Linked DNA regions of Azospirillum brasilense. The protein of the gene in region 1 binds, or shares a complex with, the protein of each later gene. Links are inferred from orthologs where the notes say so. Each region holds a gene or a part of one and is shown on either strand. Other genes may lie near its edges.

Evidence for each region.
Region 2: the proteins of dnaN (region 1) and D3869_RS05515 are in contact, whole or in part, in a cryo-EM structure (PDB 8GIZ), measured with the Escherichia coli proteins. The link is inferred for Azospirillum brasilense from one-to-one orthologs.

Annotation. Positions count from the first base shown.
Region 1 is NZ_CP032346.1:1,541,353-1,544,588, forward strand. What follows is about bases 160-3,082. They hold dnaN (DNA polymerase III subunit beta), read right to left. Parts: upstream 2,225-3,082; coding sequence 1,094-2,224; downstream 160-1,093. Other genes in these bases: recF (DNA replication/repair protein RecF), read right to left, coding at 160-953; D3869_RS20975 (SDR family oxidoreductase), read right to left, coding at 2,491-3,082. Also shown: more of recF, read right to left, coding at 1-159; more of D3869_RS20975, read right to left, coding at 3,083-3,236. UniProt on the Escherichia coli protein: Confers DNA tethering and processivity to DNA polymerases and other proteins. Acts as a clamp, forming a ring around DNA (a reaction catalyzed by the clamp-loading complex) which diffuses in an ATP-independent manner freely and bidirectionally along dsDNA.
Region 2 is NZ_CP032345.1:1,122,308-1,125,606, reverse strand. What follows is about bases 255-3,240. They hold D3869_RS05515 (DNA polymerase III subunit gamma/tau), read left to right. Parts: upstream 255-809; coding sequence 810-2,672; downstream 2,673-3,240. Other genes in these bases: recR (recombination mediator RecR), read left to right, coding at 3,061-3,240; D3869_RS05510 (YbaB/EbfC family nucleoid-associated protein), read left to right, coding at 2,676-2,999; D3869_RS05525 (c-type cytochrome), read left to right, coding at 255-477. Outside these bases: more of D3869_RS05525, read left to right, coding at 1-254; more of recR, read left to right, coding at 3,241-3,299. UniProt on the Escherichia coli protein: Part of the beta sliding clamp loading complex, which hydrolyzes ATP to load the beta clamp onto primed DNA to form the DNA replication pre-initiation complex.

The DNA.
Region 1 (3,236 bases):
AGCATGATGGCGATCAGCAGCGCCTTCTGTTCCCCGGTGGAGCAGAGCGCCGCCGGCATGTCCTTCTGGGCGTGGCGCACCGCGAGGTCGCTCTTGTGCGGCCCCAGCGTGGCCCCGCCGCTGTCCGAATCGGCGCGCCGGCTGTCGCGCAGCGAGCGGCGCAGCGCGTCCTCGGCGGCCAGCGCCGGGCCCTCGTCGAGCCAGCGCTCCACCGTGCCCTGGACCGTCAGGTCGGCGCCGGGGAAGGGGCCGACGGCCCGCCCGCAGGCGGCGCGCAGCCGCTGCACCACGTCGCGGCGGGCGGCGGCCACGGCGACTCCGGTGGTCGCCATCTGGTCCTCCAATCCGCCCAGCCAGCCCTCGTCGCCGTTCCAGCCGCGGTGGCCCTCGCGCAGCAGGCGGGCGCGCTCGCGCAGGGCGTGCTCGTAGCGGCTGAGCCGCCCGGCGTGGGCGGGGTCGAATCCGAAGACAAGGCGGTCGAGGAAGCGGCGGCGCCCGCTGGAGCCCTCCAGGAACAGCCGGTCCATCTGCGGGGTCAGCCAGACGACGGCGACATGCTCGGCCAGCACGGTCTGGCCCTTGGCGGGGTGGCCGTCCACCCGGACGACGCGGCGGTCGCGCTCGGCGCCCGACGCCGCCTGGGGGCCGATCTCGCGGCCGGTGCCGATCTCCACGGGGCCGGTGGGGGTGTCCAGAACGGCGGCGACCGCCCAGCCGGCGCCCGCGCCATCGCCAGCGCTGCCGCCGATCCGCTCGACCTCCGACAGCTTGGCGCCGCGCAGGCCGCGTCCGGGGGCGAGGAAACTGACCGCTTCGAGCAGGTTGGTCTTGCCGGCGCCGTTCGGCCCGGTCAGCACCACCGGGCGGCGGTCCGGCTCCAGCCGCGCGCTGTCATAACCGCGGAAGCGGGTCAGGGTCAGGCGCGTCACCGCCAAAGCGGCCGGACTGTCCATCGCAGGGATGGGATAGGGCGAAGTCTGTCTGGCGTCGAGCAAAGCGTCCGATCCGGGATGCGGGGACCGGGCCGCCGCACCCCGTCAAACACGGGGTCCGGAGCGCGCCGGCCCGAAAAGCGCCGATCCGTCCGGACCGGTCACACACGCATCGGCATCAACACGTAAAGAGCCGTGGAGTCGGCGACGTCGCGCACGATGGTCGGCGAGGCGGCGTCGGCCAGCGAGAAGCGCGCGCCCTCGCCCTCGATCTGCTGCGTGATGTCGAGCAGATAGCGAGAGTTGAAGCCGATTTCCAGGGGGCCTTCCTGGTAATTGACCTCCAGCTCCTCGGTGGCGCTGCCGGCCTCGGGGCTGGTGGCCGACAGGGTCAGCGTGCCGCGGGTCAGCGACAGCTTCACGGCCCGGCTCTTCTCGGTGGAGATGGTGGCGACGCGGTCCACGGCGGCGGCGAACAGCTTGGCGTCCACCTCCATCGTCTTGTCGTTGCCGACCGGGATCACCCGCTCGTAATCCGGGAAGGTGCCGTCGATCAGCTTGGAGGTCACCACCACCGAATCGAAGGCGAAGCGGATCTTGTTGTCGGACAGCGACAGCTCGATGCGGTCGGCGGCCTCGTCGATCAGCTTGCGGATCTCGTTCACGGTCTTGCGCGGAACGATGACGCCGGGGATGCCGGCGGCCCCCTCCGGCAGCGGCATCTCGACCCGCGCCAGACGGTGGCCGTCGGTCGCCACGGCGCGCAGCACCGGCAACTCGGCCCCGCCGGCCTTGGCCTTGGCGGCGTGCAGGTAGATGCCGTTGAGATAGTAGCGCGTCTCTTCGGTCGAGATGGCGAAACGGGTGCGGTCGACCAGCGCCCGCAAATCGCCCGCCGTCAGGTCGAAGCGGTGCGGCAGGTCGCCGCCGGAGAGCTGCGGGAAATCGTCGACCGGCAGGCAGGACAGCTTGAACTGCGAGCGGCCGGCGCGCAGCGTCAGGATCGTGCCGTCGCCGCCGATGTCCAGCTCCACCTGGCTGCCGTCGGGCAGCTTGCGCACGATGTCGTACAGCGTGTGGGCCGGGGCGGTGGTGCCGCCGGCACGGGTCACCGTGGCCGGGACCGTTTCGACGATCTCCAGGTCCATGTCGGTGGCGGCCAGCGACAGCTCGCCGTCGCTCGCCCGCAGCAGCACGTTGGACAGGATGGGGATGGTGTTCCTGCGCTCCACCACGCTCTGCACATGACCAAGGGACCGGAGAAGGGCGGCGCGTTCGATGATGATGTTCATGCTGGTCGTCGTCTCGGCAGGTCGTGTTTTTTTGCGATTCGCAGGTGTACCCATGCCGGTCCGGCCACAGTCCAGCGGGCCGGAACGGGGGCGCATGATACCACAACGTCGGTTTTGCCGAACCAAATTCGTTCGGCGCGGCCGGAGGGTCGCCGGAAACGACGATTCCGGCCCATCCGGAGGCCCGTGACGCCTCCGCGGGGTGCCGCCGTAGGGGGATGCGGCGGGGACGGGAGGGCCTCGATTCGCGCCGCGGCGACCGCGTCTCAGCGACTCTGCCGCCCGCCTTCCGCCGCGAACTGGGCGTCCAGGCCGGCGCGGTAGTCCGGGTACGCCAGATCCACGCCGAGCTGGCGCTTGATGCGGTCGTTCTTCACCCGGCGGCAGTCGGCGTAGAAGCTGGCGGCCATCGGCGACAGCCCGGCCTCCTCGAAGGGCACCAATGGCGGCGGCTCGACCCCCAGCAGGCCGCAGGCGTAGCTCACCACCTCGTGGGAGGGGGAGGGCAGGTCGTCGGCGACGTTGTAGACCGCGCCCAGCGTCGGCTTGTCCATCGAGGCGCGCAGCGTCGCCGCGATGTCCTCGACATGGATGCGGCTGAACACCTGCCCGGGCTTGTCCACCCGCCGGGCGGTGCCGTCGCGCACGTTGTCCAGCGCGCTGCGCCCCGGCCCGTAGATGCCGGCCAGCCGGAAGAGATGCATCGGCACGCCGTACTGCCGGTAGAGGTTCAGCCAGCCGCGCTCCGCCTCGACGCGGCGCTTCTGCCGCTCGCCGGTGGGGCGCAGCCACGCCGCCTCGCCCACCCATTCGCCCTTGGTGTCGCCGTAGACCCCGGTGGTGGAAAGATAGCCGGCCCAGTCGAGAGTCCGCAGGTCCGCCAGATCCATGGCGTGCTGGTCGAGCACCGGGTCGCCCCGCTCGTCGGGCGGGACGCTGACCAGCAGATGGGTGGTGCCGGCCAGTGCCGCGCGGGCGTCGTCCAGCGGGCGGCCCCGGTCGAACAGGAACG
Region 2 (3,299 bases), on another replicon or contig:
GCCGGCTTCGCCGCGGAAGTTCTGGTGCACCCGAAGACGCCTGAGAAGCCCGGCTATGTGGTGGCCATGCCGGAAGGCGCCGCTCCGGCCCCCAGCGGTGGCGCCGCCCCGTCCGGCCCCGCCGAGATCGCCCCGCTGCTCGCCAAGGCCGACGCCGCCGCCGGCCAGTCCGCCGCCAAGGCCTGCGCTGCCTGCCACAGCTTCGACAAGGGCGGCCCGAACAAGGTCGGCCCGAACCTCTACGGCATCGTCGGCGCCCCGCACGGCCATCTGGACGGCTTCGCCTATTCCGACGCCATCAAGGGCAAGGCCGGCCCCTGGAACTACGACGAGCTGAACCACTTCCTCTACGACCCGAAGGCCTACGCACCGGGCACCAAGATGACCTTCGCCGGCGTCAAGAAGGACCAGGAGCGGGCGAACATCATCGCCTATCTGCGCTCCCTGTCCGACAGCCCGGCGCCGCTGCCGCAGTAACGCGCGGCGGTCCCATCCGGGAAACAGGCAAAAGCCCCGCGTTCCGCCGGACGCGGGGCTTTTTCGTTCCGCGTCAAACGGAAAGCCCGCAGTTTGGTCTTGCATGGGGCGGCGTGATCGCCGATATAAGGCGCGGGAGGCTGGCGGCGGACGAGTCCCTCGCCAACCCGGTCAGGTCCGGAAGGAAGCAGCCGTAACGAGTTTCGGCTCGGGTCGTTCGTCCAGCCTCCCACCCTTCCCCATAAATTCCTGCAGCGAATTGAAACGGCGACAGCCCCGTGCCGTGACGCTATTCTGCGCTCCGTCGTGAAGCCGATTACCGGGCCAGCCGCGTGACCGATACCACCGTTGCCGATATGTCCTCTTCCGTTTCCGGGACGTCCGGGGGCCTCGCCTACCGGGTGCTGGCGCGGAAATACCGTCCGAAGAGCTTTGCCGAGCTGATCGGGCAGGACGCGCTCGTCCGCACCCTGACCAACGCCATCAATTCGGGCCGCATCGCCCAGGCCTTCATGCTGACCGGCGTGCGCGGCGTGGGCAAGACGACCACCGCCCGCATCATTGCCCGCGCGCTGAACTGCACCGGGCCGGACGGCACCGGCGGGCCGACCGTGACGCCCTGCGGCGTCTGCGACAATTGCCGCGCCATCGCCGAGGACCGCCACGTCGATGTGATGGAGATGGACGCCGCCAGCCACACCGGCGTGGACGACATCCGCGAGATCATCGACGGCGTGCGCTACGCCCCCGTCTCGGCGCGCTACAAGCTCTACATCATCGACGAGGTCCACATGCTCTCCAAGAGCGCGTTCAACGCGCTCCTGAAGACGCTGGAGGAACCGCCGGCCCATGTGAAGTTCGTCTTCGCCACCACCGAGATCCGCAAGGTGCCGGTGACGGTGCTCTCGCGCTGCCAGCGCTTCGACCTGCGGCGCGTCGACGCCCAGGTGCTGAAGGAGCACTTCACCCGCGTCACCGGCCTGGAGGGGGCGGGGATCGAGCCGGACGCCGCCGCGCTGATCGCGCGGGCCGCCGACGGGTCGGTGCGCGACGGGCTGTCGCTGCTCGACCAGGCCATCGCGCTGGCCGCCGGCACGGTGACCGCGCAGCAGGTGCGCGACATGCTGGGTCTGGCCGACCGCAGCAAGGTGATCGACCTGTTCGAGGCCGCCGTCTCGGCCAAGCCGGCGGAGGCGATGGACCTGCTGTCCGACCTGCACCGCGTCGGCGCCGATCCGGTGGTGATCCTCCAGGACCTTCTCGACCTCGTGCACAATCTGACGCGGCTGAAGGTCGTGCCGGACAGCGCCAACGACCCCGGCCTGCCGGAGGCGGAGCGCACCCGCGGCGCCGCCCTGTCGGCGAAGCTCGGCATGCCGGCGCTGACCCGCGCGTGGCAGCTCCTGCTGAAGGGGCTGGGCGAGGTGCAGGCGGCCCCGGTGCCGCAGCAGGCGCTGGAGATGGTCATCGTGCGGCTGTCCTACGCCGCCGACATGCCGACTCCGGGCGACCTGATCCGCCAGTTCCAGAATTTGCAGAACGGTGGCGGGCAGGGTGGTCAAGGCGGTGGCTCGGCCCCACGCGGTCCCGGTGGCGGGCCGGTGGCGGTGGGCGGCTCCGCCGTGCGCGCCGTCGCCCAGGCCCAGGCCCAGGCGCAGCCGAGCCCGCAGCCGGCTGTCCAGCCCGTGCCGGCCGTCGCCGTGGCGGACGAGGAGCGCGTGGCGATGCCGCGCGACTTCCGCACGCTGGTCCAGGTCTTCGCGGAGAAGCGCGAGGGCGCGCTCTACGGCCACCTGACCGGCAGCGTCCATCTGGTGCGCATGGAGCCGGGGCGGCTGGAACTGCGGCTGACGACCCTGGCTCCGGCGACCCTGCCGAATCGCGTCGGCCAACTGTTGACGGAATGGACCGGCCAGCGCTGGGTCGTCATCGTCTCGGACGCGCCGGGCGAGCCGACGCTGATCCAGCAGGAGCAGGCCGCCCAGAGGCGCGCGCTGGAGGAGGCGGAGGCGCATCCGGTGGTGCGCGCCGTTCTGGACGCCTTCCCCGGCGCGAAGATCACCGATGTCCGCGATCTCAAGGCGGCGGTCGAGGCCGAGCCCCAGGTTGCGGATGACGGGGAGAATCCCGACCTTATGGTCATGCAGCAGGACGACGGGGTTTATTACCCGCTCGACGATGAAGGAGATTTCTGACCCATGAAGAACCTCGGCCAGATGATGAAGCAGGCCCAGCAGATGCAGGCCAAGATGCAGGAGATGCAGGCCCGCTTGGGCGAGGTCGAGATGACCGGCCAGTCGGGCGCCGGCATGGTCAACGTGACGGTCAACGGCAAGGGCGAGATGAAGAAGATCAAGCTCGACAAGTCGATCGTCGATCCGGAGGACATCGAGGTCCTGGAAGACCTGATCATCGCCGCCTTCAACGACGCCAAGGCCAAGGTGGAGCAGCACGTAGCCAACGAGACCCAGAACCTGATGGGCGGGATGAAGCTGCCGCCGGGCATGAAGCTGCCGTTCTAAAGCGTTTGCGGCCGGGCCGAACGCACGGCCCGGCCACCCTTTGAAAACAACGAAGCCGTGAATGATCGGACCTGAAATCGAGCGCCTGATCCAGCTCCTGTCCAAGCTGCCGGGGCTGGGGCCGCGGTCGGCGCGGCGGGCGGCGCTGCACCTCATGAAGCGCCGCGACAGCCTGCTGGTGCCGCTGTCCGAATCCATGGCGCTCGCCGCGGAGGCCATCCGCAACTGCTCGGTCTGCGGCAACCTCGACAGCCGCGACCCCTGCTCCGTCTGTTCCGACCACAGCCGCGACCGCTCGAC